DNA from 3 places in the Clostridium saccharobutylicum DSM 13864 genome. Region 3 is predicted to be linked to each of the others. Evidence: a T-box and tRNA genes for the amino acid it is inferred to sense, from the RefSeq annotation. Region 3 holds a T-box; the other regions hold tRNA genes.

Evidence for each region. A T-box is a leader RNA that pairs with one kind of tRNA and senses whether it is charged. The one in region 3 lies ahead of CLSA_RS13345 (valine--tRNA ligase), so its partner is inferred to be a tRNA-Val.
Region 1: it encodes a tRNA-Val, which carries the amino acid that the T-box ahead of CLSA_RS13345 (valine--tRNA ligase) is inferred to sense. The anticodon was not compared.
Region 2: it encodes a tRNA-Val, which carries the amino acid that the T-box ahead of CLSA_RS13345 (valine--tRNA ligase) is inferred to sense. The anticodon was not compared.

What each region holds. Positions count from the first base shown of each region.
Region 1 covers NC_022571.1:545,267-556,639, reverse strand. The annotation lists gene secA (preprotein translocase subunit SecA) at 1-1,311, opposite strand, end outside; gene hpf (ribosome hibernation-promoting factor, HPF/YfiA family) at 1,888-2,421, opposite strand; gene CLSA_RS02615 (ComF family protein) at 2,773-3,429, opposite strand; gene CLSA_RS02610 (hypothetical protein) at 3,402-4,418, opposite strand; gene recD2 (SF1B family DNA helicase RecD2) at 4,437-6,665, opposite strand; gene metK (methionine adenosyltransferase) at 6,981-8,156, opposite strand; SAM riboswitch class I at 8,267-8,364, opposite strand; tRNA gene CLSA_RS02595 (tRNA-Tyr) at 8,604-8,688, opposite strand; tRNA gene CLSA_RS02590 (tRNA-Thr) at 8,749-8,823, opposite strand; tRNA gene CLSA_RS02585 (tRNA-Val) at 8,846-8,921, opposite strand; tRNA gene CLSA_RS02580 (tRNA-Tyr) at 8,931-9,015, opposite strand; tRNA gene CLSA_RS02575 (tRNA-Thr) at 9,076-9,150, opposite strand; tRNA gene CLSA_RS02570 (tRNA-Val) at 9,173-9,248, opposite strand; tRNA gene CLSA_RS02565 (tRNA-Tyr) at 9,258-9,342, opposite strand; gene CLSA_RS02560 (hypothetical protein) at 9,497-9,907, opposite strand; gene yyaC (spore protease YyaC) at 10,006-10,545, shown strand; gene mreB (rod shape-determining protein) at 10,664-11,373, opposite strand, start outside.
Region 2 covers NC_022571.1:5,071,703-5,083,075, reverse strand. The annotation lists gene CLSA_RS21735 (adenylosuccinate synthase) at 1-362, shown strand, start outside; gene CLSA_RS21730 (DUF1858 domain-containing protein) at 481-663, shown strand; gene CLSA_RS21725 (acyl-[acyl-carrier-protein] thioesterase) at 954-1,709, shown strand; gene CLSA_RS21720 (BaiN/RdsA family NAD(P)/FAD-dependent oxidoreductase) at 1,900-3,144, opposite strand; gene CLSA_RS21715 (hypothetical protein) at 3,278-3,844, shown strand; tRNA gene CLSA_RS21710 (tRNA-Glu) at 3,997-4,071, shown strand; tRNA gene CLSA_RS21705 (tRNA-Val) at 4,086-4,161, shown strand; tRNA gene CLSA_RS21700 (tRNA-Asp) at 4,168-4,244, shown strand; gene CLSA_RS21695 (ATP-binding protein) at 4,430-5,413, opposite strand; gene CLSA_RS21690 (DnaD domain protein) at 5,406-6,410, opposite strand; gene CLSA_RS21685 (S8 family serine peptidase) at 6,617-7,816, opposite strand; gene CLSA_RS21680 (MBL fold metallo-hydrolase) at 8,142-8,954, opposite strand; gene CLSA_RS21675 (DMT family transporter) at 8,976-9,407, opposite strand; gene CLSA_RS21670 (dUTP diphosphatase) at 9,617-10,093, opposite strand; gene CLSA_RS21665 (hypothetical protein) at 10,344-10,883, opposite strand.
Region 3 covers NC_022571.1:3,085,375-3,096,747, forward strand. The annotation lists gene CLSA_RS13330 (HIRAN domain-containing protein) at 1-801, opposite strand, end outside; gene CLSA_RS13335 (bifunctional folylpolyglutamate synthase/dihydrofolate synthase) at 973-2,280, opposite strand; gene CLSA_RS13340 (TerC/Alx family metal homeostasis membrane protein) at 2,569-3,420, opposite strand; gene CLSA_RS13345 (valine--tRNA ligase) at 3,928-6,570, opposite strand; T-box leader at 6,785-7,081, opposite strand; gene CLSA_RS13350 (DUF1648 domain-containing protein) at 7,213-7,728, opposite strand; gene CLSA_RS24035 (beta C-S lyase family protein) at 7,806-8,159, opposite strand; gene CLSA_RS24040 (MalY/PatB family protein) at 8,174-8,932, opposite strand; gene CLSA_RS13360 (SLC13 family permease) at 9,159-10,322, opposite strand; gene CLSA_RS13365 (S66 family peptidase) at 10,469-11,371, opposite strand.

The DNA of each region.
Region 1 (11,373 bases), 2.5 Mb from region 3:
TACTGTACCAACCAATACTGGTTGACCTTTAGCATGAACCTTTTCAACTTCTGATGCAACTGCTTTAATTTTTCCAAGCTCTGTACTAAATACTAAATCTGGATTATCTATTCTTGCTATTGGTCTATGTGTTGGTATAACAATAACGTCTAATCCATATATTTCTCTAAATTCATTTTCTTCTGTTAACGCAGTACCAGTCATACCTGATAACTTATTATACATTCTGAAATAATTTTGGAATGTAATAGTAGCTAAAGTTTTTGATTCTCTTGCAATCTTAACTCCTTCTTTTGCTTCTATTGCTTGGTGAAGACCATCTGAATATCTTCTACCCTCCATAAGTCTTCCTGTGAATTCATCAACAATTATTACTTCTCCATCCTTAACCATGTAATCTTTATCTCTTCTCATGGCAAAGTTAGCTTTTAAAGCTTGTGTTACATAATGTTGTAATTCTATATTTTCAGCATCTGCATAATTTTCTACTTTAAATGTTGCTTCTGCTTTTCTAACACCTTCATCTGTTAACATTACTGCATTAGCTTTTTCGTCTCTTGTAAAATCTCTTTCTTCAGCTAATTTCTTTGCAAAATAATCTGCCACTTTATAAAATTCAGTTGATTTATCCCCTTGACCTGAAATTATAAGTGGAGTTCTAGCTTCATCAATTAAAATTGAGTCAACTTCATCGACTACAGCAAAGTTTAATGGTCTTTGAACTCTTTCTTCTTTATAAATAACCATGTTATCTCTTAAATAATCAAATCCAAATTCATTGTTAGTTCCATAAGTAATATCTGAACCATATGCTTCTCTTCTTTGGTCATTATTTAACTCATGTACTATAATACCTGTTGTCAATCCTAAGAATCCGTATAATTGACTCATTTGCTCAGCATCTCTTTTTGCAAGATAGTCATTAACAGTTACTATATGTACCCCAGCTTCACTTAATCCATTTAAGTATGCTGGTAATGTTGCAACTAATGTTTTACCTTCACCAGTTTTCATTTCTGATATTCTACCTTGGTGAAGTACCATTCCTCCCATAAGTTGTTCATCATAATGTTTCATACCTAAAACTCTTGATGATGCTTCTCTAACAACTGCAAATGCTTCTGGTAATATATCATCTAAAGTTTCCCCATTTTTTAATCTTTCCTTAAATTCTGGAGTCTTAGCTTTAAGCTCATCATCCGTAAGCTTTTGCATAGCTTCATCTAAATCATTAATTTTCTTTATAGTAGGTCTAAGCCTATTAACTTCTCTTTCACTATATGTTCCAAATAAGGCACTTAATAATCCCATAATGTCATCCTTTCGAAATCTTATATTTCAATAATTACTTTCTAATCATTTTAAAAATCAAGTATTAACGTATTTTTTAATTATAACATTTTATTTATCTATTTTTCAATAAAAGTCCTGATTTTTATAGTAAATTCAGTCTTAAACGCTGAATATTGAAGAAAATAACAAGTGAATAAATTATAATCCATACTTTAACTATAATACATCAACACATTTACATAATAGTTCATAATCAAATACTTTAAGTCTTTATTTAGCATAAATATAAACAATATTATAAACTTTTTATTTTTCATATATCATTATCAATCACTAACAAAATAAATATATATTTCCTAATATATTATAATTTCCTAAAAAGCAAAAAATATTCTCATCCTAATTTTACGTAGAATGAGAATATTTTAAACTTAGGCAAATAAAAATAAATAACAAGTCCAAATTTACCTTGGCCATTTTTCATCAGGCAAGGAAGTAAAGTGCCATCATAGCTAGTGTATTATGACACTTTACTTATACAGTATGATAGAAAATAGGCTGGCAGATGGACTTGTTGCTTTTGATTTTACCTTCTTATATGAATTCCGGCTCTAATAAACCATAATCTCCATCTTTTCTCTTATAAATAACATTCACTTTACTAGTATCTGCATCTTGATATACAAAGAAATTATGTCCAAGTAAATCCATCTGAAGAATTGCTTCTTCTGAATTCATAGGCTTAACCCCAAATTTCTTAACCTTAACTAATTTGCCCTCTTCTTCTTCAAATGGCTTAAGATCTATTTTATTTATTTCACCGAATCTCAATGATCCGTTATGTTTTCTTGATAACTTAGTTTTTTGCTTTCTAATTTGTCTTTCTAGCTTGTCCTCTACTAAATCTAAAGATTTATACATATCATCAGTCGATTCTTCTCCTCTTAGTATAACTCCATTAAACGGGATAGTAACTTCTATGATATGTCTATTTTTTTGAACACTCAATGTAGCTTTTGCTTCTACATTAGGATCAAAATACTTTTCCAATTTGGTTATCTTTTTTTGCACAATTTCCTTTAATGCACTTGTTAATTCGATATTTTTTGCTATAACTGTTACTTTCATAACTTTCAGCCCCTCTCTATATGAAAAAGTTTTTGAAAAATTTATATCCTTGTGTTAAATATATTTTAACATATCAACACTTGCTTAACAAGATATTTTTCAGTAAATTCTGAAAATTAAAAAGTAAAAAAAGTAAAGCTAGTTGACCTGGTCTTTGACCCCACACTCGCCTGCTGGAATTTTCGCTAATAGAAATTAATCCCTCACTACTAACTCTCTCAACCTTTACATGCTGGCAGGACTTACTTCTATACCGCACCATGCTCCTTAGACATTTTGCCTAAATTACGTGGATCGTTTTGCCTGCGACTGGCTTCGACTTTCAACCACAAACCTAGCTTTACATTAATATTATATATGACTTTTCGATAACGTCAATAGTTTTATATCTTTTGCACCAAATTTTTTTAATATTTTATATCCTTCTTTCAATGTTATTCCTGTTGTAGTAACATCATCTATTAAAATAATATTAATGTCATTTAGATTTATACCTTCTTTTAACTTAAATGCATCTTTTATATTTTCATATCTTTCATCTTTCCTAAGCGTCTTTTGCTCTTTTGTTTCTCTTTGCTTAATTAAAGTTTCTACGACTTCAATTGATAAATCTCTGGAAATTTTTTCAGCTATATATTCACATTGATTAAAACCTCTAGATTTCTTAGATTTCTTGGATAATGGTATATATGTTAATATGTATTTTTCATATTCAATATATTTAACTATATACTCCTCTAAAAGTTTTGATAAAATATCACCTGCCGTAAAATTACTTTTAAATTTAAACTGCAATATTAATTCTTTTAATACTCCACCATAATATCCATAACTAAGTATCTCTTCTTCTTCACAATACCTTATTATATTAATGCTCTTCTTACATGATGTACATATCCCAAAGCATTCACTTTCCTTGCATATTATACAATAATTCTCTATTGGATATATGACTTCTATTATTCCTTGTAATAGATTTACTATACTTCTCTTAAACGTTTTTCCCATACCTTTTTATTGAAATCTCTTGCCATATCTTTAGCCTTTTCCATATCATTTGAAATAAAATTTGATACTAATAAAACCTCTGGCAATTTTGCGTTTATCTTTCTCATTTGCCCACATATATATAGTATCTTTTTATAAGTATATCTTTCATGATCAGAAAACAGAACTACAGCATCATCAACATAGCAGTATTCAAGTAACTCCTCTATTTTATTTGTTATTACAAATATTGCCTTATCTTTATATTTTGATACTCTTTCGCATCTTTTTATTTCATCCTGCTTAGAAACCTTTATTACCCTAACATCTGAAAGCTTTAACTTATTTTGAAAATAATCATACACTATTTCAAGTTTCTCTTTATCTGGAACATATATACATACCTTATGATTATTATCTTTAAACCATTTTAAATAATCATAAAGGCTATATGGAATATCCTCATTCAAATCTATTCTAGTAGTTATTATCCTCGGTTCTAAAAAAGGTTGATTATAGTTATACGCTGCAAGTTCAAATTTTTCTCCAATTAATGCTACCTTTTCAATACTATATAATAGAACTCTTCCTCCTAACCTGGAGCATATATCTAAAAATTCTATTATAGCAACATTACTCAAGTTCGAAAAATAAGTTATATCATCAAAGATAACCAAATCATATTCACCTTTAATTTGAAATAAATTCTTATAATTAACAAAAGTCAATTTTGTTGCTGCATTTCCACTTTCAATATATGAATGAGTTATATTTGAATCAAATTCTTTTATTGAGCTTATCAACTCTCTATTTTCTCCTTTTTTGCCCCATACATATAATATATTTCCACCATTATTTGAAATTTGGCTTACTATATTAGAAAAAATGCATGATGTATTAAACGGAACTGTTATTATAGTTAAAAATCTTATATTCTTTTTATACCAATAATCAATTTTTTTTATAGCATACTTTAAATCTTCTAAGTTGACCTTGCATAAGCTTCCCATAATATATACTCCTTCCAACTATTCTCCGAACTCGTCTTTGGTTATTATGTCCCTGATTCTATATTTTAAAGCGGAATACCTCTCCATACTATTTGTATTATTAACCATATACATTAATGCTTTTTGATAACCAACAACAACAACTAACTGTTTTGCTCTTGTTATTCCTGTATAAAGTAAATTACGATTCATTAAAAATGGTGATCCCATAAATGCTGGAATTATTACAACTTTAAACTCACTCCCTTGACTCTTATGAATTGTTGTTGCATAAGCTAAATCTAATTCATCTAAAAAGTTAAAGTCATATATAACTTTTCTTTCATCATCAAATATGATTGTTAAGGTTTTTTTTTCTTCATCTATACTTTGAATAAATCCCAAATCTCCATTGAAAACTCCAACGCCTTCATTTTCGCCTTCCCCATTAACTCTAACCCATTTTAAAGAATAGTTATTTTTGGTTTGCATAACCTTATCCCCTTCTCTAAAATCCATATCTCGTGAAGTTTTTTCTTTTTTATCTTTTGACGCCGGATTAAATATTTCTTGAAGCCTCATGTTTAAATTATTAACTCCAAGAGTTCCTTTTCTCATTGGTGTTAAAACTTGCATGTCTCTTAATTTATCCCACGATTTATTAAATTTAGGAAGTCTTCTATTAAGCAAATCTATTATTGTATCCACAATTTTCTCTTGATTATCCACATTTATAAAGAAAAAATCTTTATCTTTCTGATTTAATAACGGCATATGTCCTTCATTAATTCTATGCGCATTTACCACAATTAAGCTCTCATTACCTTGTCTAAAAATTTCTTTTAATCTTACTACCTTTATATACTCACATTCTATAAGATCCTTTAATACATTTCCTGGTCCAACAGACGGCAATTGATCAACATCTCCAACAATTATTAATCTTGTACCTAAATTAATAGCTTTTAGTAAACTATGCATAAGCATTATATCAATCATTGATGCTTCATCAATTATAATCACATCACAATCCAGAGGTGATGATTCCCCCTTTTCAAAAACTGATTCATCATCTTCTGAAACTCCCATTTCTAAAAGTCTATGTATTGTTTTTGCCTCTCTCCCAGTAGATTCAGTCATTCTCTTAGCTGCTCTACCTGTTGGTGCTCCCAAAATCACCTTCATTCCGTTATTCTCATATATATGAATTATTGATTTAATAATTGTAGTTTTTCCTGTTCCAGGTCCTCCAGTAATTATTTCTATTCCATTACTAAATGCGCCTTTTATCGCCTCTATTTGAGATGGTGCAAACTGTATCTTTTGCTCCTTTTCAAAAACATCAATCTCAAAATCAATATCTGAGTTTATTGTTTGTGTCTCTTGTAATCCTAAAGTAATTATCTTGCTAGTTACTCCAAGTTCACAATAATAGTATTGAAGTAAAAATCCAACTTCAATATCATTTACTTTTTCAACAATTATTTTTTGTTCTGCTGCCATACTGTATATATTTTTTTCTATAAGCTCCTTAGATACTAATAAGTTTTTTTGACAGTCTTCTATTATATTTTCTTTTGGCATAAATATATTTCCAGCAGCACAAAACTGATTCATAACATATTTAATTCCACTCTGAATTCTAAATTCAGAATCGCTCGCAATTCCAATACTCATAGCAATTCTATCTGCAGTTTTAAAACCAATTCCCGAAATTTCATCACATAATACATATGGATTACTAGATACTATTTGCCTTGCATTAACTCCAAACTTTTTATATATTTTTACACATTGATTATTAGTTACACCATGTTTATGAAAATATAATATTACATCTTTTAAACCTTGTTGTTCGATATATGATTCATATATAATTTGAAATTTCTTTTCTCCTATACCTTCTATCTCCATAAGTCTTTCGATATGATTTTCCATTATATCTAATGTTTCTTCTCCGAACTTTGCTATTATCTTTTTAGCAGTAACAGGACCAATACCATGTATTATACCAGCACTTAAATATTTCTCTATTCCATCTAATGAATTTGGAAGAAGCTCTTCATAATCCTGAATATTAAATTGATTTCCAAACTGCTTATGTACTGTCCAATCTCCTGTTACTTTTACATTTTGACCTTCCTTAATAAGAGGAACAGTACCTACCGCATTAATCAGATTCTTTTCAGTTCTTATTTTACAAACTACATAACCAGTATCTTCACTTCTAAAAACAATGCTTTCAACAAAACCATTTAGGACTTCCATAGAATCTCTCCAAATCTTTTATATAATATATTAATTATTTTCTCGCAAATAATTAATTTCTAACCAAAATTATTTATTTTATATTTTTTTCAATTATATCATAAATTGAATATTCTACATTATTAAGTATAAGTTTCATTATTATAACTCATCCCATTCATTAAATAAACAGAATAAAGCGACCACTCTACTTTTAATAAAGAAAATGACTAACCAACAGTCTACTACACATTAAAAATGAGGTTAATTTAAAACAAATTAGTTTCAAATTAACCTCATTCTATTTAAAAAATATATAGATGTTCTAATTAACTCTTATAGATATTTTTTAATTTCTTCAACCTTATTTAATTGTTCCCATGGTAAATTAAGATCGTTTCTTCCAAAATGTCCATAAGCAGCTGTTTGTTTATAGATTGGTCTTCTTAATTCAAGATCTCTAATAATAGCACCTGGTCTTAAATCAAATACCTTTTCTACTATTTCAACTATATTATTTTCTGCTAATCTTCCTGTTCCAAAAGTATCAACTGTTATAGAAACTGGTTTAGCAACTCCTATTGCATAAGCTAATTGTATTTCTAGCTTATCAGCAACTCCTGCAGCAACTAAATTCTTAGCTACCCATCTTGCAGCATAAGCAGCTGATCTATCAACTTTAGTTGGATCCTTTCCTGAGAAAGCACCGCCACCGTGTCTACCATATCCACCATAAGTATCAACGATTATTTTTCTTCCTGTTAATCCTGAATCTCCTTGTGGACCTCCAACAACAAATCTTCCTGTTGGATTTATGAAATATCTAGTTTCATTATCTAATAATTCTGCTGGAACTACTGCTTTGATAACATATTCCTTAAGATCATTTTCAATTTGTTCTAATGATACCTTTTCATCATGTTGAGTTGAAATAACAATAGTATCAATTCTCTTTGGCTTATTGTCTTCATATTCAACAGTAACTTGAGTTTTACCATCAGGTCTTAAATAATCTAATGTATTGTTTTTTCTTACTTCTGTAAGTCTTCTTGATAACTTGTGAGCCATAGATATTGGAAGTGGCATAAATTCTTCTGTTTCATTTGTTGCAAAACCAAACATCATACCTTGGTCTCCTGCACCTACTGCTTCTACCGCATCCTTTTCACCTTTTCTAGATTCAAATGCTTCATCAACTCCCATAGCTATATCTGCTGATTGTTCATCTATAGATGTTAAAACTGAGCAAGTATCGCAATCGAATCCATATTTAGCTCTATCATATCCGATTTCTCTAACAGTCTCTCTTACTACCTTTGGGATATCAACATAACAATTTGTTGAGATTTCCCCCATAACCATAACCATACCTGTAGTAGTACATGTTTCACATGCAACTCTTGCAAGAGGATCTTGTGCTAAAATAGCATCTAAAATACCATCTGAAATTTGATCGCACATCTTATCTGGATGTCCTTCTGTAACTGATTCTGAAGTAAATAATCTTTTCATAACTTTCTCCCTTCATTGGAACTCTTTATCATTACCCTTATTACATCTAAACGTATTTAATTGAAATAAAAAAAACTCTTCGATAAGAAGAGTACAATTCAATAATCCTTTTCTTATCTCGTAGATATAATCTACAGGAATTGGCACCTTGTAAATACAGGTTGCCGGGTTTCATAGGGCCCTTTCCCTCCACCTCTCTTGATAAGAGTAACCTTAATTTAATTTTCATTCATATCATAACATATCATATTATACTAGTCAATATTATATTTATAATTAATGATACAAAGCGAATAGTGAATGATTAAAGATTAATTATTGATCATTTGTTATTCACTTTTCTCTATATAATACTCTCTTAGCTGTTGATATCACTCAACTTTAAAATCCAAAATTCTCATACTTTTCTAGACATAAAAAAAAGAATAAACACAGTTTATTCTTTTTTGGTGGAGGAAGATGGATTCGAACCATCGAAACGAAACGTAACAGATTTACAGTCTGCCCCCTTTGGCCACTCGGGAACTCCTCCATATTTTATTTTATATATTAAAATAGTTTTAATTATTTATCAAATATCTCAATATTTGATTGGAGCTGGCAATAGGAATCGAACCTACAACCTGCTGATTACAAGTCAGCTGCTCTACCGTTGAGCCATGCCAGCATATTTTATTAAAGTTTTATAATGGTGGGCACAACAGGGCTCGAACCTGTGACCCCCTGCTTGTAAGGCAGGTGCTCTCCCAGCTGAGCTATGCGCCCATTATAAATTGGTGGAGGAAGATGGATTCGAACCATCGAAACGAAACGTAACAGATTTACAGTCTGCCCCCTTTGGCCACTCGGGAATTCCTCCATATTTTGTTTTATATATTAAGATACTTTTAATCATTTATCAAATATCTTAATATTTGATTGGAGCTGGCAATAGGAATCGAACCTACAACCTGCTGATTACAAGTCAGCTGCTCTACCGTTGAGCCATGCCAGCATATTTTATTAAAGTTTTATAATGGTGGGCACAACAGGGCTCGAACCTGTGACCCCCTGCTTGTAAGGCAGGTGCTCTCCCAGCTGAGCTATGCGCCCATTATAAATTGGTGGAGGAAGATGGATTCGAACCATCGAAACGAAACGTAACAGATTTACAGTCTGCCCCCTTTGGCCACTCGGGAATTCCTCCATATTTTGTTTTTCTTTGTCGTTGTTTTTCAGAACCAATCGACAAGGATTAGTATATATTCAAAAGACTTTTATTTCAACTCCGCTATTCCTTAATATATCTAATTTATTTTGTATATTCTCTACTTTTCTTTAACATTCTTTCTTTTACACTACTAAACATAATTATTTTTTAACAACTGATCAACTGCATCCATATCAAGAAACTTAGATGATATTTCCTTTATTTTTTCATAATCCTCATTTGTAAGTCTCTTCTTTAAAAGCACAAAAATATTTTTTATTCCCTTTTGTTCATCTGAATCTTGAATATATTCTTTTATTTTTCCTAAATCAAAAGCAGATAATTTTCCCAATATTGATTCGAAATTCTTCTTATCTTCTATCTGTAACTGTTTTAATATATCATTCTTATCCACTTTATATATAGATTGTGTATAATTTACCGTTTCTTTACTAATCTCCTCTTTATTTGAGTTTTTTTCTTCTGGATACCAATAAAATATCAAATAAACATTTAACAGCAGTGCAACCATTAATACTATACATATAAAAACTTTTTTCATATTTCCCCTCCTTTAATAGTATTTATTTCCATTTAATATTTTTTTATACTATCCTCTCTTTAATCATCATATATATTTTATATAAGGAGGTATGTCCTTTGATAAAATCAGATATTAACAATGATTCTAATCTTTCCTCTTATAATTTAGCTCTAAAAATTAAAAATTATATTAGCCAAGATACTATAATTGTCTGTATCGGAACTGATAAATGTATTGGAGATTGTCTTGGTCCCTTGGTTGGTTCTCTATTAACTGAAAACTTTTTCCCTTTACCAGTATACGGAACTTTATCTTATCCGATTCATGCTTTAAATATAGATGAACGTCTGAATGAAATCTATTCCAAGCACCCTAATGCCTCTATAATTGGTGTTGACGCTTGCTTGGGCAATGAAGATGATATTGGAAAAATAAGAATAAGGGATTACGCAATACATCCAGGTAAAGGAGTTGGAAAGGAACTTCCTGAAGTTGGTATAGCATCAGTAATAGGAATTGTTGATTCTAGCGATAATTCTGAATTCTTTTTTTCAAGGAGCATCAGACTTTCTTTTATTATGAATATGGCTAAAACAATAACTAGATTATTAATAGAGGCTTATAATTTAAATCTTGGAGAATTTCCAATGATTTAACGTTCTAATTTAAAAAGACTGCTTCAAAATACAAAATTAGTACAATAAATTTATTGTTTTATATTTTAAACAATAGATTTATTATATCTAAAATTTATTTTGAAACAGTCATTTTGTTTTACTCGATTAAAACTATTTGTTGTGAATTTATATCACTATCTAATTTATCTATATAGTTAAGCACAGCACCAGTTCCTTTTGCAACGCATTCTACAGAATCTTCAGCAACATAAGTCTCTACACCTGTTCTAAACTGTATAAGTTTATCTAATCCATGCAATAATGCACCGCCACCTGTCATTAGAATTCCTTTTTCAACTATATCTGCTGCTAATTCAGGTGGTGTTTTCTCTAACACTCTCTTTACAGTCTCTACTATATTTTCAACAGGTTCCTTTATTGCATTTCTTATTTCTTCTGTAGTAATCTCCACTTCATCAGGTAATCCAGTTATCAGGTTTCTACCTTTCATGATTGCTGCTAAATTTCTTGAATTTTTAAACGCAGAACCAATATTTATTTTTAAATCTTCTGCAGTCTTTTCACCTATCATTAGTTTATATTGATTTCTCACATATTTTATTATAGCATCATCAAATTTATCTCCGGCTACTTTTATTGATTCTCTTTCTACAACTCCACCTAATGAAATAACAGCAATATCGCAAGTACCGCCGCCAATATCAACTACCATACATCCATTTGGTTTAGTTATATCAAGCCCTGCTCCAATAGCTGCTGCTAACGGTTCTTCTATTAAGTGAACTGTTTTAGCTCCTGAGTTCATGGCTGCATCTATAACTGCTCTTTTTTCAACTTCTGTAGCTT
Region 2 (11,373 bases), 2.0 Mb from region 3:
GATGGTTAGATTTAGTTATTGTTAAGACTGCTGCAAGAGTAAGTGGCTTAACATCATTATCTATTACTAAAATTGATACATTAGCAGGATTAGAAAAGATTAAAGTATGTGTTGGATATAAATTCGATGATAAAGTTATAGATTATTTCCCAGCAAGCTTAGAAGATTTAGCTAAATGTGAACCAATTTATGAAGAATTTGATGGTTGGGGTGAAGAAGTAGCGAATGCTAGAAGCTATGATGAATTACCTGAAAATGCTAAGAAGTATCTTAAGAGAATAGAAGAATTTACTGATACACCTATTTCAATAGTTTCAGTTGGTCCTAAGAGAGATCAAACTATGAGAGTAAAAGGTATTTAGTAGGTTACTTTTAGGATACTTACTAACTTATTTGTTAGTTATTGACTTTCATTTTGGGATAAAATATAATTTTTTGTAGATAATAATTTTTAGATTATATTCAAAAGAAGGTGAAGAAATGGTAACTAAGGATATGACAATTGGTGAGGTTGTTAATACAGATTCATCTAAAGCAGAAGTTTTAATGAGCTTTGGAATGGGATGTGTTGGATGCCCATCAGCTCAAGCTGAAACTATAGCAGAAGCTGCAACAGTTCACGGTATAAATTTAGACGATTTATTAGAAGCATTAAATAGATAATAGTACTTACAGAAGAGGATTTTCTTTTTTAGAAAGTCCTCTTCTTAAATATATACAAATATCAGCTTATAATTAATAACTAGTATGTATATTAAGTTGCAATTTTTAATTTTTTATCAAAATTCAATGTTATTATTATTTATTTTGGTGCAAATTATTTTTTATAACATGTAAAATAGAAATTAATTAATTTTATTATTTAAAATTGAATTAATGTATGAGGGGAGAGGTATATTGTAAATTTCTAATAATATTTTAATATTGCTTTTAGAAATTTATAGTAGGAATTTATGGTTAAAAGTTTTACTAAAAAATATGAAATACATTATTATGAAGTAGATTATAAATTAAGATGTAAACTATCATCAATAATTGATTTTATTTGTGATGTAGGTACTAGGCAGTCAGAAATAATTGGTGGTGGACTAGAATATTGTGCAAAAAATAATTGTGCATGGGTATTTTATAAATATGATATAAATATGTATAGATATCCGGTATTTGGAGAAAACATAGAAATAACTACTACCCCTGTAGGATTTAAAAAATTCTATGGATTAAGGAAATATGTAATAAGGGATGAAGAAGATAAAATAATTGGAGAAGCACGTGCATTATTTTTCTTAATTAATATTGATAAAAGAAGGCCTATGAGAATACAAAAGGAACAGTATGAATTTTATGGTGTAGATGGTGATGTCGATTATGATATAAGTATGGAAAAGCTAGAATGTGTAGACGAAGAGCAATACAATAAAGAATTTAATATAAGATATAGTGATATTGATTCAAATAAGCATGTTAACAATGTTAAATATGTTGAATGGGCAATTGAAGCTGTTCCGATTGATGTAATTAAGGATTACCAATTAAAAAGAATTAAAGTTAACTTTGAAAGAGAAACTAAATATGGAGAAAGTATATCTTCATCTGCGACAGTAAAGCAAACTGAGGATGGTAGTTTAAGATCATATCATACTATAAAGAACTCAAATGGAATTACATTAACATTATTAGAAGTAGAGTGGGAGAAATCTGAAAACTAATAATAAAAGATAATAATAAACATTAATAACTAACAAAGATATAATTAAATAAAAAGTTTAAATTATGTTATTACATTACAATAAAAACTATTCCAAATTATTTTGTATAATTTTAGAATAGTTTTTTTATTTTAGATATTTGCTTTAAGTATTATGTTAAATTAAAATTTATATTTTAATTTAAACAAATTTATTTGCTGGCAGCTGATTTTGCAGCCAAGTATCCAGAACTCCATGCCCATTGAAGATTAAAGCCACCACAATCACCATGAACATCTAGCATTTCACCACAAAAGTATAGGTTATTAACTATTTTAGATTCCAAGGTTAATTTATTGACTTCAGAGGTATTTATTCCTCCAATAGTAACTTGGGCATTAGAAAAGCCATTGGTATCAACACAATTAAAATCCCATCTTTTAAATCTGTCGATTAACTTATTTAGATATTTCCAATCAATATTATTACAAGGTAAATGAATATCTTTTATACCAACATCTTTTAATATAGTAGAAATTAATTTTTTGTTTATTACACCAATTAATGAAGAAGAAATTTCTCTATAATTAAAAATAGAAAAATGTGTAGCAAAAAAGTTTTCTATATCTTCTTTATTTTCATGTGGAAACATATCAAGTCTTATAGTTATTTTTGAGCCATTAGATAAAGCTTTTGAGGCATAAGAGGATAATTGCATTATAGGTGGTCCTGATATACCATAATCAGTGAATAGGATCTCGCCTATTTCTGTACGAACAATTTCATCATTAATTAAGATAGTGGCAGATCCATCAAATTTTATTCCAGATAAAGCTCTTAAATAAGGATAATCTAGTTTAAGTTGAACAATTCCAGGTAAAGGAGAGATGATACTATGACCTAATGATTTGCTTAACTTATATCCTGTACCATCTGATCCAGTTTTAACAGCTGATTTTCCTCCGCAACTTAAGATTAGTTTATTGCAAGTAAAATTTGGATATTCTTCATTGTTTGTACTTAAACTAAACTTTTTATTCTTATTAATGGAAGTAACTTTGCAATTTGTATATAATGGTATTTGTTTATCATCCAGTGCCATTCTAAATATATCTACAACAGAAGATGCTTGCAAAGATTTTGGATACAACTTACCATTATCTAATTCTGATATAGGCAAACCAAGTGATAAGAAGAAACTTTTAGTATCTTCTACTGTAAAACTGTTTAAAACACTTTCAAAAAAATTGTTATTTTCACTATGAAAATTAATATATGGGTAATTAATATTGTCATTCGAAATATTACATCTACCATTTCCAGTAGCAAGAATCTTTTTTCCAATTCTGTCAGTTCCTTCGATGATAGCTACATCAATTCCAAAGTCTTTAGCTACAATTGCAGCCATTAGACCAGATGCACCACCACCAATGATTAGTAAATCGTGATAAATCATGTCTGTTAATCACTCCTTATGTATGTAATAAATTATGTTCTAAAAGTAATATATCAATTTATAATCAAATAAATTTTACCACAGTAATATTCAGGTTAAAAGAAAGGAATACTAAAAACAGAAGGTGATTTATATGCTAGTTAAGATAATAAATGATAAATTAGATAATTATGGAGTTGAATTTAAAGTTAGAAGAATGAACTATAATGAGATAATAGTAAATTATCCAAATGAGTCTGGAATAAATAGTTTTTATTTTAAGGATGTAGAACTTAAGGGTGAAAATGATATGGATGATTTTTTAATTAGTAACAGGGATTTTTTGAAGATAAAGTTGAAAAAAGGAATATCAGTATTTTTTTACAGTGCATTATATGATTCATTAAAATATGAAATTAAAGAAGAGATAGAAAAATTAAATGTATTAAGAGATAAATATAGGATAAATAATAGGGGAATATGGGAGAAAGAATTGTTGTTAACTGTAAATAAAAAGTATCCGTTAGGAGTTATTGCATCAGGTCAAAACTTTAAAAGAGATGGATATAATATAATTATTAATAAAATTGAAAAAGAAAATTTTGTGAAAATATGCTATGAAGAAATGGACAATATACAAAAAGAAATAAAGCTTAAAAGTGGCGTATTATCTAGTTTTGATGAGGCTTTAGAGGACATTGAAAATCAAGGAAAAATATAATCAAATATGGCTTTAGAATTGAATTAAATAAAAAAAATTAAAAAAAATTAAAAAATGTGTTGACACATAATCGAATTTTCTGTATTATAGTCTATGTGGTCAGCGAGAAACGGTCAAAGAGCAAGACATTCAAGCGACAGACATTAAAGCATGGCTCCTTGGTCAAGCGGTTAAGACACCACCCTTTCACGGTGGTAACAGGGGTTCGATTCCCCTAGGAGTCACCATTTATCTATCTTATGGGCGCATAGCTCAGCTGGGAGAGCACCTGCCTTACAAGCAGGGGGTCACAGGTTCGAGCCCTGTTGTGCCCACCATAAGATGGCTCAGTAGCTCAGTTGGTTAGAGTGCCGGCCTGTCACGCCGGAGGTCGAGGGTTCGAGCCCCTTCTGAGTCGCCAAATAATGCAAGCTTTAGTTATACTAAAGCTTGTTTTGTTGTATAATGAGTTTTATACTCAGATTATTAGAAGATTTAATTTAAATTATTTTGATATATAAGTAAGAATATAATAAATTTAAAGCTACATAATTATTAGTCAAATGGATTAGACATAATAATATGTAGCTTTTTTTAAGTAAGAAATTATCTATTACTTTTAGCTAAATTTTTCTTAATTCTTATATCTTCTGAGTAGAATTTACAAAGCTTAAAATCACCAATTAACCTAGAAGAAATTCGTTCATTATATTGTTGTGTTATACCTGGCAATGTAAGATTGGTTGAAATAAGCATTTTTTTCTTAGTAAGAATTCTTTTATTAATTACATTAAACAATTCAGTTATAGAAAATTCATTAAGGTGCTCCGCACCCAAATCATCTATTATTAGTAGATCACAATTTAATATTATTGATTCTAAATTAGAATCATTGTTAAATCTAATATCTCTCAAGTTTTTAATTAATTCATCGGAAGTTTTATATACTACTAAATATCCTTTATCTAATATTACTTTAGAAATACAATAAGATAAGTAAGTTTTTCCGCTACCAGGATTTCCATAGAATAATAAATTAGTCGATATGTTTTTAAAGTTTGGAATATAATCCTTTAAAATATATTCTAGATTATTTTCCATGTTCTTTCTTGGAGAAAACTTTTCATCACCTAATTTATGATTAGAAAATAAACTAAGATCAAAATTATCAAAATTATTATATTTTATAGTATTTTCTAATTCAGAATTTTTATAATATAATTTAATTAACTTTTCTTTATAACAAATGCACTGAACATTTCCGATGAAACCTGTATCACTACATCTATTACAATGATAATGCATGCTGATATATTCAGGGTTATATCCCATTTCAACTAACATTTCACATTTTTTAACTCTTAGATCAGTAATGGTTTCTTTAAAATCATTTAATGTTTTTTCACTATCCTTAGATTTAAGAACTGATAATGCCATTTTTAATGAAAGCTTTTGAATTTGATTATCTAATTCTATAATTTCAGGGTATTTTTCAGCTATTTCTGCTTTTCTTTTTTTTAGTGCTCTTACTTCATTTTCTCTAAGTGTATCATACGCTTTTAAAATTTCACTTTGATAACCTTTAATCATCATTATCCCATCCTAATAATTTTTTTTCTAAAGAGTCGTAATCATATTCTCTTGGTTCAAAATTGTTAAATTTAAGAGAGTTTTTTTCGTTTGAATTATTATAAGATTTTTGATAATTAGAGTTTCGTGGACTCTTAGTAGTTTTAACATCTTTAGTAACTATATCTTCTAAAGTTCTAATATTATTTTTGTTCCAATTAGTGAGTATACCATCAATATATTTAAAGTCAGCTCTATTTAATCTTTCAAAGCATATATCACAAGCTTTGGATATGATTTCAGTTGGAAACTTATAAATTAGAAGCCATTTTTCTATTAAATCCTGCTGAGGTTTCATTATATCAGTATTGTTTATTCCTAAGTATGTTAATATTTTTCTTATATTAATCCATTTGTCCTCGGTCTTTTTTATTAAATTTTGCGCTTGTTCCACAGTAGTTATTTTTAAATCATGCCAAGATAAAGCTACCTTTTCTATATATCTAGAGTCACTTTTACCTTTTGAGATACAGTACTCTATTAATATTAAAATTAATTCTGAAGAAAATCCAAAATCTCTTTGCCAACCTAGATAAATTGACATTTCATTTGGAGATAAAGGTCTAGCTAATAGTACTTCGATATCTTTTAGCATATCCTTAGTGCTATTACTATCTAAAGCTTCTAGCAAATCAACTTGTTTAACTGGTATAGATGGTTCTTCAGATAATTCAAGGAATTCTACATTAAAATTACCCATTTTATCTATTTGAGTAAGTTTAATGACACCTTGCTCATTCCAATAATTTAATGCGTTCATAATATCTGATTCTAACAAATTAAGCGAGGAAGCTAGTATTGATGAGCTTACTCCTAATTCTCCACAAACATTATGTTTCAGCATTAATAAATAAGTCTTTATGAATTCCCCTCTTGCTTGGGGCATGTATTTTTCTATAAATACATTATTAACAGGGGTGAAGCCAACAGACTTACTTTTTAACATGAATGTGCTCATTCTATTACTACCTACCTTTCAGAGTATTTAAATGTATATTAACTAATGTTGATTTATCCATGTAAATAATTATAGCATATTATAACATTGATAAATTAGAATATTATTTAATAATCACTAATTCAAATATTAAAATACAGAATTATCTTTAAAGCTTGTGATAATTCTGTATTTTTATTCTTAAAGTGCCTAAATAAAGTACTTTATTAGGGTATAAGCTTATTTATATTTATAATACCTTCACCTTGAAGATAATCTGGTATTTCTTCAACATTATCACAGGCAACTTTTAATAATGCTTTTATATCATTAAAAGTTGCAGATGGATTTCTTTCACATAGTAGAGAGCATAATCCACAAATATATGCAGTCGAATAAGATGTTCCGGTAAAAGTTTTATATGGTACATCAAGTTTATTAGGATAAGTTTTTATGCCATTTTTTTCAGAAAGATAATTATTATCAGAATTTAAAGACATAATGTTCATGCAAGCAGCAGATAAATCAGGTTTAGATAATTTTGCATAAGGTCCACCAGATGAATAATTATATGCTTTTATTATTGGATTAGATGTATTTAATCCTCCTACAGTAATACAATTAGGAAGGGTGGCAATCCCCATAATTGAGGATTTATAGTTTAAATTACTTCCACTAGGTACTATAGGGATTAATCCGTTGGAGGTGGCATAATTAAACATTTCATCAAAACAAGAAATTATAAAGGTATTGTGAGTTAAAAGTTCGAAAGGTAAACATAATATTTTTATGTTATTTACCTTAGATATTTTAACTAAACTCTCAATGGAATATAGTATATCAGAAGCAAATCCCTTGCCTAACTTATCAAAAGCTTTGTAACAAAATAGCTTACTTTTATTACATATCCCTTTATACATGTTATTAGAAGATAATCCACTGCTACATAAAATGCCAGCCATTGATGTTCCGTGTCCATTATCATCATAAGGATAGTGTAAATTATTAATTAAATCAACAAACAGTTCTATTTTATTACTAGGATAGGTCAAATCTGGATGTGGAAAAATTCCACTATCTACAAGTCCAATTCCAATTCCAGTACCAGATAATTTAGATTTATCAGAAAAGTGAACTCTATTAGCGGCAGTAACACTCATGCCACATAAAAATAAATACTCATCTAAATAAATTTCTTCCACTTCTGGATATTCTGAAATCCTACTTATTCCTCTAGGATTAAGATCAGCACTAATGAGTTTTGCAGATTCTATAATATTATAAATGGTCCCTTTATATGAGCTAATTTTTTTTGAAATTGAAGATTGAAAATCTTTATATTTTATAAGTACTCTATAATGTTTGTAAGCATTTTTAGATATATAGTACCTTAAATTATAATCTAATTTATTTTTAGATGAAAACATATCTTTCTCCCAATATTATTACTCTAATATATTATATGACGAATAATTATATTGTTAATATGAATAATATAATTATTCGTCATATAATTAAGGGGTATAAGATTTCTACTATTATCTTATACCCTTTAATTATAGTATTTATTCGAAAAAATATATTTAATCATGAAAGATAACAAGTAAAGTATGAAGCATATTTAATATCAAATAAGGATGCATGCTATTTAGTAAGCATGTTAATGAAATAGGATATTAAATAAATAAGCATACTGACTTATTATTTTTGAAATTCATTTTAAATATAATTCAAAGTAGATTTAAATTATATTTAGAATCTATATGTTTCACCGATATCAATCATTTTTATAGAACTATCATTTAAGTTTAATAATGTGTTTTTAGTTTCCTCAAAGTTTTCTAATGAAATTTTAAATGTCTTATAATGAATTGGAATCATGATATTAGAATCCATCATTTTAAACATTTCATAACTTTGCTCTGGAGTGCAGTGCATGTAAGAGAATCTATCAGGTTTATAGCAGCCTACAGGCATTAATGCAATATCACATTTAATGTTTTCAAAATTATTTGTTAGTGCAGTATCTCCAGCAAAGAATACACTTTTACCCTCTCGTTCAATTAGATAGGAAATGCTTTCGTTATCAACACCAAAATAAAAACGTCTTCCATCATGATTAGCTTCATAAGCAGTGATTTTTATATGATCATCTCTATATACATCGCCAGGATGAAGTAAAAAGATATTTTTGAAACCCAACAGCTTAGCTATTCGTTTATAACCTTTTGGAACAATTATAATTGCATCTTTATTTAACTTAAGAAGTGATGGAAAATTCAAATGATCCATATGGCCATGGGATAAAAGTATATAATCTGTTTTTAAATCTTTTATGTAGGTTGGTTTTTTCACAATTCTTTTAAAATATCCTAATGAACTAGAAAAAACTGGATCTGTAACAATTATTTTATCACACAAATTAATTACTGTAGTTGCATGACCGAACCAGTTTACAGAGTTTTTGGTAATTTTATCAGATTTTATTGATTCACTTTTTTTAAAATATTCTTTTAAATTATCGATTGTTAAATGGAATAAAAAATTTATATTAGAAAAAAACATTTAAGTTTTATCCTTCCTTTCTTAGCGTTTCCATTTAAATATTACAATACCGGCAATCATAATGGCAATACCTAAAAAGTGATTTAATGAAAACTTAATCTTTTCACTTTCAAATAATCCGAAAGCATCAATAAGAGCAGCAGTAAACAATTGAGCTATTAGTATTATACCTATTCCTAAAGTAGGACCCATTGAACTGACACTTTTCATTACTGTAAATGTTATCACAACGCCAAGTACTCCGCCTAACAAATAAATTTTGCTAACATCTTTTAGATTACTATAACTACCATGCCCAAAAATAGCAGAGATAATTAAGCTTAATACAAGAGCAATAGCCTGAACTATTACAGTTGTTTCCCATGTACCTATTTTATCACCTAAGCGTGTATTGAATACTCCTTGAAGACTCATAGCAATTCCTGAAATTATTGCACATATTATTCCAAACATAATATCACCTCAGAAATATTATTCCCGTGACACTATTAAATATAAGAAATATTCAAAAAAACAAAAAAATCGAATAAAAAGCATATATTATGTTACAAAAAATACTTTACATCAAAATGAGTAGTAGTAACTTAATTTGATTGAAAAATTAAAATTGTAATATACATAAAACTTAAATATTCGATACTAAATATATAATAATTTTAAGATTAAAGTACTAAAGACATATCTAGACCTTTAATAAATTGATTTTGTATTAGATCTTCCGAGAAGCCTAGGGTTAGTCCTAAACTTAGCAAGTCTTCAAATAAAGTTAAATAGTGATCTAAAGATGGAGAAGCAATTAAATCATTAATATCAATATATAAATTTAAAAATTGATCGCTTAAGCAATAATCATTAGGAGCCATTGATACTGCAATTAAATCAGTATATTTATGATCAATTCCCAATGTTAAAACCTGAGAAAGACAATTAATATATTTATTAAATATTTCATTGATATTAATTTGTTTAGTGTTCTTCATCAAATAATTGAAACAAGTAGTTTCATTAGCTAAAGAGCCAAGAGTTATTTCAAACTCTAAGTGTTTACGTGCTTGCAACTTATAAGAGCTTAACTCATCATTTATTGCTAAAGTATCATTGTATTTTTTTTGTACTTCAAACATTGGTTGAACGTTCATAGTGAAACCTCCTACATTTCTAGCAATTAATATTATTTTACAAAATCTTTAAAATAAATGAAAGCAGGGTAAACGAATACAGAAAAAAATTTTTTTATATTTACATAAAATTCACAATTGACAAATAATTTTAAAAATTGATGCATATTTATGAATTTAGTTATATCATAAATAATTTAAAAAAATTTAATAAAAAATAAGCTACAGAATAATTAATAATAATTCTACAGCTTATCTTTATTTTATATCGCTAAAAACTTTTAAAAATACATGATTTTAATGGAACATTCTTTTTTATAGTAGGTAGTTTCCATATCTCAATACTTTTAATTCTTAATTTAACAAAATTTTCTTTATTATATATGTCTGGGAAATTTAATTTAACATCTTGCTTTTTATAATCTTTAGGAACATAACCTAAATTAGCAAGAGAAATAAAATTATCTCCAAAAGATTTCACATTAAAGCCATTAATAGATAATGTATCAAAGAAATTACGCGAAAGTCTCTTTATGTAACCCTTATTATCAATTTTTAGATTAATGCTCTTAGTTGGTTCAGATAGATATACTAAGTCACTAGCATCAATTCTAAAACTTTTATAAGAGGCTATAAGTTTATCTATAATAGGATAAAGTTTATCTAAATTAGGATTTTCTATACCTACGAGTGGAATAAAAGGTAAGGGTGAATTTCTATTAGCCCTAAATTTTTTAGACATATTTCTTTGGATTGGCGAAATTACTTGATAGGTTTCCTCATCAAATAATGCAACTATATAGTACTTCATGATAAACCTCACAATCTCAATATTGTATTTGAGCATAATTTAAAAAAATAATAAGTTAATTAAATTTGTGTCTATTGTGTCAGCGAAGAAAGTTAATGTCTATTTATTAAATGATTTTATTCATGATATTAAATCTTTTTCGCATGTATAACTTATTATTTTATTTCATTGATATGCTTTACTAAAAGTTTTAATAAATTATAACATAATAAATTAAATAAAAGAATAATTAAATAACAATTGTATATGATAGTTTTGTAATTATTATTAAAATTTTACAGAAATATTGTGGCTATGCAGATAATAAATGGATGAATAAATATTATTATTGCAAGTACGCAAAGAAAAATTGTGGAAATAGCATATATACTTAAAAAAGATATTTAAATAAATTTAGTTTATGATATAATAATTAAGGTAGATTTGAACACTAAAATAGGTTAATAATGTAAATGGATAAAAATTGATAATATATATTTTATGGATAGGG
Region 3 (11,373 bases):
AATATCATCTAATCCATAATCTGAAAGGAGCATACTAAAAGATTTTGATATTTTTTCAATTTCTGATTTATCAAATTTAGTCTTCTCAAAATAATCTAAAAGGTCTTGAGAAAGCATGCTATAACCTATTAGTTCTGTTACAGCTTCATCATTATCTGAACCTTCTTCTATCATCCATTTTTTTATTTCATTTGTTGTTGGTTGAAGCACTCTTATACAAAATAATTTTCCATATCCCTTTGATCTTTTACTTAATTGAAAAATATAATTATTAGTTTTACCAATATACTTATAAGCCATAACTACATAAAATATATATTCATTATGGATAGAAAATACATCTAAAATTTCTTCTAATTTTTTAACATTGCAAATCGGAGCAAGTATTAACCCAAGTTTTATTGTCTCATCCGAGCAACTTTCCAATAGTATTTTAGTTATAATACAACTTAGCTTTTTCATTATTTCTTTGTCGCTTCTTATTAAAACTTTAAAAAGCCTAAATATACTTTCATAGTAATTAATTGCTGGATTTAATGTAACATATCCATCTATATTAGATATATCATCACTGCTATTAACGTCAATAAATATCTTCATCAGCTCACTCGCCAATCTATTTTTTTCATATTCTTGCAACGTTTTAACCTTATTAGTAATACTTTTGAATTCCTTTATTCCAGCTACTTGGAAGTCCTGATAGCTATAAAGTTCTCCCTGATTTCTATCATGAAACTCTTTTAAATCACGATAGATTGATTTTTTATTGTAAATTAAATTTCCGTTAATTTCATTAACCATATAACTTTCATTACCCCCTTCTTCTTATAACTCCTACGTTTTTATATTCTTTTATGAATTCTACTGATACATTTATTTATCGATAGAAAACATAATAACACTATTTTACCATATTAATTAATATTATAGAAAAGCTATATATAAATTTATATACATAGCTTTTCTATAATATTAATTAATTATTGAATTTATAATTTTTCTCATATCTCCTATCATATATAATGATCCACTTACTAAAATCAAATCTTCTTCTTTTGACTCACTTAATGCGATTTTTAATGCTTCTTCATAACTTTCCAATGCTATAGTATTGGAATTATATTTTAAAATTTCATTTTTTAAATCTTCACTTAATTCTGCTCTTTCACTATGCGGAGTTAATGCATACACTTTTTCTGCTAATGGAGTTATTTCTTTGATCATTTCTTCAACTTGTTTATCCGCTAAAATTCCAAGTAAAAGATACATGTTATCATATTTGAAATACTTCTCTACATTTTTTCTAAGAGCTCTTATTCCATCTATATTATGTGCTCCATCAATTACTATAAGTGGCTTTTTGCCTAATACTTCAAGTCTTCCAATCCATTTAACATCCCTAAGAGATTCTTCTATAATTTTTTTATCTAAATCTATATTATTTATATTACTCAATACTTCTATGGTATTTAAAGCCACACTTAAATTTAATATTTGATGCTCTCCAAGTAAAGGAAAATCAACATTATATATATTTCTATTACATTTAATTTGTACTTTTTGGTATGCATTCTCATAATCTATATCCATTAGTCTGCCACTATTTTTGTCAACTAAATAAACTTTTGATTTTTTTTCTTTTGCTATATTTAATATAATCTCCTCTACTTCTTTTTCTTGGGGATATAACACAACTGGAACTCCTTCTTTAATTATTCCAGCTTTCTCTTTTGCAATTTCTTCTAAAGTGTTGCCTAAAATATTTATGTGATCAAAACTTATAGATGTTATTACACTTACTTCAGGCGTTAATACATTGGTTGAATCTAATCTTCCTCCAAGACCAACTTCTATAACCCCATAATCTACCTTTTCATTATAGAAATACAAAAACATAAGTGCTGTTATAATTTCAAATTCTGTTGGATGCTCATACCCTTCCTCAATAACTTTATTTATAGCTATTTTAACTTTTTCTAATAAGTTAACCAAAATATCCTTTGGAATATTAATTCCATTTATCTGCATTCTTTCTTCAAATTCCTCCAAATAAGGAGAAGTATACATCCCAACCTTATATCCAAATCCTCTTAATATCTTCGTAATCATAGCAGTAGTAGATCCTTTACCATTGGTTCCTGCTATATGTATTAATTTAATTTTTTCATGTGGATTTCCAATAAGTTCTAAAAGTCTAAATGTTCTTTCAAGTCCATAATTAGAACCAAATCTACCCACACTTGATATATAATTCATCGCCTCTTCATATGTCATACTCATTTTCTATTTACCTCTTTACATTTTTTCTTTAGGCACATGAAAATAGATAACAAGTCCAATTTGCTGTGGATATTTTTCATCAGGCAAGGAGGCAAATTGCCGTCATAGTGGGTCTATTAGTTCAATTTGCCAACGTAGTATGATGAAAAATAGGCCTTCAAATTGACTTGTTATTTTTTTGAATGTGCCTTACTCCATTATACTTCAATTCCAAATAAATTCATAACATAAAAGCTATATAAAAGTAAAGACTGCTTTTATATAGCTAATTACATCTAAATCAATTTATTATTTCTGTAGAGGAAATTTATTTCTCATTCTTTTATTATCCGTAAATATTAAAGATAATAAAATGCTGGCAAGTAAAATCATAATTATAATTAATACTGAATTTGTGACGGATATTTCAATTCTCCAAAGAAGTAATATAAGTTTTGCACCTGTAAATAATAATATACAACCTACTCCATACTTCATAAATCTAAACATATTATTCATTTTTTCTAATATATAATACATGCTTCTTAATCCAAGTATTGCAAATATATTAGAAGTATAAACAATAAATGTATCTGTAGTTATGGAAAAAATAGCTGGTATAGAGTCTATTGCAAATAATACATCTGAACATTCTATTATTATAAGCACAGCAAAAAGTGGTGTTGCATAAATCTTTTTATTTCTTTTTATAAAGAATTTATGTCCATCAAAAACATTGGATATAGGTATTAATTTTCCTAATATTCTTATTGCGAAATTATTTCCAAATTCCACGTTTTGATCCTTATTTGAAAACATATGCATACCACTATATAAGAGTATTATTCCAAACAATGATAATACCGAGTGAAATTTATTTATTATTGTCACACCGAGTAAAATAAATATTAAGCGTAATACCATTGCCCCTATTACCCCATACAATAGAACTCTTTCTTGATACTCTTCTTTTATTCCAAAACTTGAAAATATCATTAGAAATAAAAATATATTATCTAAACTTAATGACATTTCTACTATGTAACCACCAAAATATTCAACTGCTGAATTTTCACCTCTTGTATAAAATATAAGAATATTAAATAATATTGATAAAGTTATCCAAAAAATTAAATTGAATAAATATTTTTTTGTTTTCAAAATCAAAATCCTCCAGTTCATAATAAGTTATACTACACATTCTATTAAACATATTCAAATAAATAATAAGTCCATGTGCCTTATTTTCTGTTATGTTTCTCTTTAAGAAAATATTATAATTTAATTTATATTTAAATCTATGTTAATATATTACTTAATATTCTTACCACTATAAATTATCAATTACTAAAGGGATTTTATCATATTTTAATAAAGCAAATTCAAAAATAACAAATCAATATGCACGGCATTTTGACTTATTATTTTCTTTCACGTGGTTAAAAATAAAAGATATTGTAAAATATAAGTAATTTACAATATCTTAGTATTAATCGTTCAATAATTTTCAAATATGTAAAACTAACTAATCTTAATGACAATCTATTTCCATAACATTAAAATTTGTAGTTTACTCTAACAACGTAAAAACAGAGGAAACTACTTTTTTCTTACTATAAAAATATTTATCTTATGTTTTAGTTAGTTATTTTTTAGTGTAATTTATTATTAGTTTAAAGCTTCAATTCTTACTTTAACTGCATCAAGCATTTCTACATATTTAACTCTTTTTTCTTTTTCTGCATCTACAACTGCTGCTGGAGCTTTAGCCACGAATCCTTGATTTCCTAATTTTTTATCTATTCTATCAATTTCGCCTTCTAATTTCTTAAGTTCTTTATTTAATCTTTCTAATTCTTTTTCTTTATCTACCAAGTCAAGTAATGGCATAAATAATTCTCCACCCTTAACTACTAATGAAACAGCATTTGCTGGAACATTATTTTTATCAGATATAAATTCAACCTCTGAAGCTGAAGCTAATTTTTCTATATATAGAGTTCCTTCATTAAATGCTTTTTTAGCATCATCTGCAATATAACAAATTACTTTAGCTTTTCTTGAAGGTGGTACATTCATTTCTGCTCTTACATTTCTTAATCCTTTTATCGCTTCAATTACATATGCCATATCACTTTCAGCATCTTTATTTACTAATGCTGCATCGAACTCTGGCCAAGCTGAAGTTGTTATTGTTTCCTCGTCGCTTAAATGTGTAAATATTTCTTCTGTTATAAATGGCATTGCTGGATGTAATAATTTTAATCCTGTTATTAAAACAGTATTTAATACATTGTAAACTACACCCTTAGCTTTTTCATCTTCACCATAGAATACTGGTTTAACAAGTTCTATATACCAATCACAGAATTCAGTCCACATGAAATCATAAACTTTTTGCATAGCAATTCCAAGTTCAAATTTTTCCATATTTTCTGTAACTTCTTTAACTAAAGTATTCATTTCTGATAATATCCATTTATCAGCTAGAGAATATTCTTTGCAATCTCTATATTTATTCATTATTTCCTTATCAAGGTTCATCATAACAAATCTTGAAGCATTCCAAACCTTATTAGCAAAGTTTCTTGAAGATTCAACTCTTTCTGGATAATATCTCATATCATTTCCTGGAGCATTACCAGTAGCTATCATGAATCTTAAAGCATCAGCTCCATAAGTGTCAATTACTTCTAATGGATCAACACCATTTCCTAATGATTTACTCATCTTTCTTCCTTGAGAATCTCTTATAAGACCATGTATAAGAACTGTATCGAATGGAGTTTTACCCATACAATGAAGCCCTGAGAATATCATTCTTGCAACCCAGAAGAATATAATATCATGCCCAGTAACTAATGTACTTGTTGGATAGAAATATTCTAAATCTTCTGTTTTATTTGGCCAGCCAAGTGTTGAAAATGGCCATAATGCTGAAGAGAACCATGTATCAAGTACATCATTATCTTGTTCAATATTAGAACCTCCACATTTACTACATGTAGTTGGTGCTTCTTCAAGTACCATCATTTCACCACAGTCTTGACAGTAGTATACTGGGATTCTATGTCCCCACCATAATTGTCTTGAAATACACCAATCTTGAATGTTTTCCATCCAGTTAAAGTATATCTTATCAAATCTTTCAGGAACAAATTTAGTTTTTCCATTCTTAACTACTTCAATTGCTGGTTTTGCTAAAGAGTCCATCTTAACATACCATTGTTTAGATATAATCGGTTCAACAGTAGTTCCGCATCTATCATGAGTACCAACATTATGAGTATGTTCTTTAATCTTAACTAAAAGACCTGCTTCTTCTAAATCCTTAACTATAACTTTTCTAGCTTCATATCTATCTAGACCTTTATATTTTCCACCTTTTTCATTAATAATTCCTTTATCATCCATAACCCTAATAATTTCTAAGTTATGTCTCTTTCCTACTTCAAAGTCATTAGGATCATGGGCTGGAGTCATTTTAACTGCACCAGTTCCAAATTCTAAATCAACATAGTCATCTCCTACTATTGGTATTTCTCTATTCACTAATGGAAGTATTACTGTTTTACCAATAAGATGTTTATATCTTTCATCATTAGGATTAACAGCTACACCACTATCTCCAAGTAGTGTTTCTGGTCTTGTTGTCGCAATTTCAAGATATCCACTACCATCAGCTAATAGATAGTTGATGTGCCAAAAATGACCTGCTTGTTCTTCATACTCTATTTCTGCATCAGATAATGCTGTTTGACAATGAGTACACCAATTTGTAATTCTGTTTCCTTGATAAATTAATCCTTCATTATAAAGCTTAACAAACACATGCTTTACAGCAGCACTAAGATTTTCATCCATTGTAAAAGCTTCTCTTGTAAAGTCAGCTGATACTCCAAGTTTTTTAACTTGATTTCTTATTGTAGCTCTATACTTGTCACTCCATTCCCAAACTTTTTCAAGAAATGCTTCTCTTCCCATTTCTTTTTTATCATAACCTTCCTCTGCTAGCTTGTTTGCAACTTTAACTTCTGTTGCAATAGAAGCATGGTCTTCTCCAGGTAACCACAATGTACAATATCCTTGCATTCTCTTAAATCTAATAAGCATATCTTGAAGAGTATCGTCAAATGCATGCCCTAAATGAAGTTGACCTGTTATATTTGGTGGTGGCATTATTATTGTATATGGCTTTTTATTTTTATCAATTACTGGTGTAAAATAGCCTTTTTCTTCCCAAGTTTTATAAATCCTATCTTCAAATTCTTTTGGATCATATGTAGTTGATATGTTTTTAATTTCTGACATTTTCATTCCTCCATTTTTTTAATTTACTCAATAAATTAATAATTTTTCGTTGAACTTAGCTATATATCTTTTATAAAATAAGTCCAACTCACATACATTCTCTGTTGGCCTTGAAATAACCAAATGCAAGATACTGACAGAGAAAGTTCTGCTATTCAAATACAAGATTTGGATCATCACTTTTGGATTCTCAACGCAAAAAAAGCCTTCATCACAAAAGGACGAAGACTCGCGGTACCACCTTTATTTCCACGCAAACAATAATATGCTCTAATGGACTCTTAATTTAAATAACGATTCAGATAAACCGTCTTTAGCTACTACTATTTCACTAAAGAAGCTCAAAAGCTACCTTCAAAATTTCCTGCATAAGGGTTTTCAGCTATCCCCTCTCTCTTATTGGTTCTTTCTAAATCTATGATTTACCTAAAAGAACTGTACTCCTCAGATTTCCTGAATGAGTATCCTTTAATGCCTAAAAATTTTTACTCCTCTTTGTCATTGCTTTTATTTATTAATTTACTTAAAATAATAGCTTATAGTATAAATTTTGTCAATAATAGTTTTTTGTATAGATATCACAAAGTAGGAATAAAGGCCGTGCATCTATTTCGATGGCATAAAGCTAAGTTTATAAGTTGTTTATCTACTTTGCCCTTGAACTCTAATCATACTTATAATTCCATATATCACTGTAGCAAATGTAATACCAACAATTGCAATTAACATTCCTCCACTTACTCCCTGCATTTTTCCTAGCGCAGCTTGTATACTTTCCCATGTTAATATATTTATCATAAATGACATTTCTAAATCAATTAAAAGTATTAACTGACGTACAACCTTATATAAAGCTTCTGAATTTTTTTCTTTAACCGAAACTGAAATATTATAACACATAGGCATCTTAGTTAATACAAACATAAGTAAATGCATCCCTGTGCTAAATCCAATTATTCGAAATAAATAAGTTTTACTTCCAAAAGCATCTGGTGCTCCTGAGAATCCAAAATGAGTTGGCACAATTTCAGGAATATCCCTCCAAACTATTTTTAAATACACTATTATAAATATAATAGGAAGTGTTGCTAATATAATTAAAGCTTTGTCCTTCCATGATAATGGAAGTTTAACCTTTGATCTTCTTCCAACATTCATAAAAATCTTACCTTTCTCAATAATTCACAAAATAAGTTATACATAGCCAAAAGTATAACTTATATCTTTACATTACATTACCTATAGCATTTATTTACTGCCTGTAGTAATCTAATTAACGCTTCTTGCAACGCCTTAGTTGGACAAGCTAGATTAATTCTTTCAAATCCTTTAGCTTCATCGCCAAAAATATATCCTTCATCTAAGAATAACATGGCTTCTGTTATCATAAATTTTTCTAATGCCTTGTGATCCTTTTCTAATCCTCTAAAATCCAGCCATTGAATATAAGTCCCCTCAAGGTTTATAACATTAACTTCTGGCATATTTGGCTTTATAAATTCTTTTACTAGTTTTTTATTCGAATTAATTACTTTTATAAGTTCCTCAAGCCAATCTTCACATTCATTATAAGCAATTTCACAAGCCATATATCCAAAAATATTTAATCCAAGTTTCCAATAGACTTTCTACGCTCTACTCGAATCCTATCCCTAATTTTTTTATTCGAAGCTATCATGTTAGATAACTGTATTCCAGCTAAATTAAATGTTTTACTTGGTGCTGTACAAGTAACTGAATGATCTGAAAATTCCTTGGAAATATTAGCAAATACATTATGTTTGTATCCTGGCATTATTAAATCGAAGTGAATTTCATCAGATACAACAATAACGTTATTGTCTATACATATTTTCCCCATCTTTTCTAGTTCTTCCTTATTCCAAACACGACCAACAGGATTATGTGAATTAAATAAAATAAATAATTTAGTATTTTGTAATTTAGCTTTTCTTTCAAAATCTTCAAAATCAATCTCATGATGATCCTTACAAAGCACTAATTCACTTTTAATAATCTTTCTGTTATTCAATTTAATAGCAGTATAAAATGGATAATATACTGGTGTCATAAGAAGCACATTGTCTTCCTCTTCTGTAAGAGCTCTTATTATTATATGTAATGCTGGAATAACTCCTGAAAATTCTGTAATCCATTCTTTTTCTACATTCCAATCATGTCTTTTTTTCATCCAATTACATACTGCATTATAATATTCTTGTGTAGCTTCAGTGTATCCAAAAATAGTGGAATCTATGTATGTTTTAAGTGCTTCTGTAATCTGTGGTAGATTTTTAAATTCCATATCAGCAACCGAAAATGGTACTATACTATCGTCAACATTTGCATTAACTTTCCCCATTAAATTGCTCCAATATTTTTTCTAGAAACTAATGTTTCGAAATCGTAATTCATGAAATTCACTCCTCTATTAATAATATTTTGCAAATTAATAAATGATTTTTAAAAAACTGTAGGCTTTTTTAATTAATTATTTATCATTAAAATCACTGTTTACAATAAAAAAATAGCATTAGATATATATTTATATCTATCACTATTTATCAGTAAAATTAATCTATTTAAATTTATATAGAAATATTCATAAAATTAAACACTATCATTATTATTGTAAAAATAGCTAATCCAATAAAATTATATATTGAAAAAACTTTTAAATATTTAAATGTTTCGGTTTTATGTTGATTAACATATAATCTATACGAAATTGTATTTGCCATAGATGCAATTAAAGTTCCAAGACCTCCTATATTTGTAGCAATTAATAACTCACTATAATGATTGGTAAATCCAGAAAGTAATATTGTTGTAGGAACGTTACTTATAAATTGACATGATATTATTCCAACAAAATATGTGGTTAATCCCCCACTTAGTATACTTTTCATAAATGTTTCAACTACAGTCATATGAGATATGTTGCCGATAAATATAAAGAATCCAATAAATGTTATTATAAGAGAATAATCTACCTTCATAAACAATTTCTTATTTATCATTAAGATTGTTAGTACAGTTATTATAAATGCAATTTGATAATCAATAACACGAAATACTGATAATAAAGTTACCATCATTAAAAGTGCATAAAATATCAATTGATTTTTATTAGTTATTTCTACTTTTTCTAATTTAAATTGTAATTTTTCATTTTTTTGATTAAAAATAAGAAATGTTAAAAAAATCACTCCAAAAATACCTATTGGTAAAGTTATTTTTAAAAATTCTATTGGATTAATATTATATAGATTATAAATATATATATTGTGAGGATTTCCCATTGGCATTATGCTGCTTCCAAGATTAGCTGCTAAGGTTTGAAACATTACTGTCTTCATAACTTTTATATTTACTTTTTCAGCGATTATCAAAGTGATAGGTATGAATGTAAGTAAAGATACATCATTAGTCATTATCATAGCTGCAAAAAAAGTAATAAAAATTAATGTTGCACTTACATGTCTTGATGTTTTACATTTGCTTAATAATGAAGTAGCAATAAAATCTAAAACTTTTAACTCTCTAAGTCCAGCTACTACTACCATTAAATTGAATAATGTTATAAGCATCTTAAAGTTAATATAACTTGCACTTGGCAATGAAACACAAGATGTTATACTTGCAAGAAGAATTGCTATAATTAACAAATACTCTTTTTTCAAAATGCTAAATAAATATTCTTTACTTATAACATTCGATGATTTTGCTTGTGCTGATATTAATTGATTCATATTACATTCCTTCTTTTCTTTATACATAAATTGTCTTCAATATATATTTTAACATATTTTACTTAAATTTTACTTTAAAAATATATTCTTAACCTAACCTTAACAAATCATTAATATTTAGCATGTTAAAAAACAAAAAATCGATTTTAAAATATACTTATATCACTACCTATAATTATGCACTTTGAATCTTTTCCATGACCAATTTCATTTGTTTTTATTATTGGCATACAATCATCATCGATAACTTCCATTACTAACTCTATTATATTGGGTTCATAATTTTCTTTCTCCATCTCCGTATAACTTCCAAGAATAATTCCTTTTACTTTTTTTAATATACCCATTTGTTTATATTGAGTTAAATACGTTGATATTTTAGGTACATCTCCTCCCATACTTTCTAAAAACAATATCTTATTTTCAAAATCCGGCATATATTTAGTTCCTGCGAGTTTTAATAAGCATCTTAAATTTCCGCCTATAACAATCCCTTCCATATGATTTCCTTGTATCCACTCATAATCAAAATTTAAGAGAGATTTTTTATTTTCTACAGTAGTAATTTCATTATATTCTTTGTTTGTCTTCATATTTATAAAGGTATTTTTAAAATTATTAATCTGTATATCTTTATTTTCATCAACTATATTTCTTATTTGATATAGACATGTTTTCATTCCTGTCTTTGCATATATAGCATTCAGAATCACAGTTAAATCACTATATCCAAAAAATAGCTTAGGATTTTTCTTAATTATTTCAAAATCTAAATAATCTAAAATTCCATTAGCTAAATCTCCGCCTGAAACATCAAAAATAGCTTTTATATCTGGATTGTTAAAAAAATCCATTAAAATTTCTGCCTTTTCTTTATTACTTCCATTAAATATAGATTTTGTTCTATATAGATTATTGCTAAAGATAGTTTGAAATCCTAAAATACTAAGCGTTTCTTCTAATTCTTTCATAATAATATTACTTTTTTTATCTAATCCATTTGAACAAGCTACTATGCCTACACTATCACCATGTTTTAATAATTCCATAA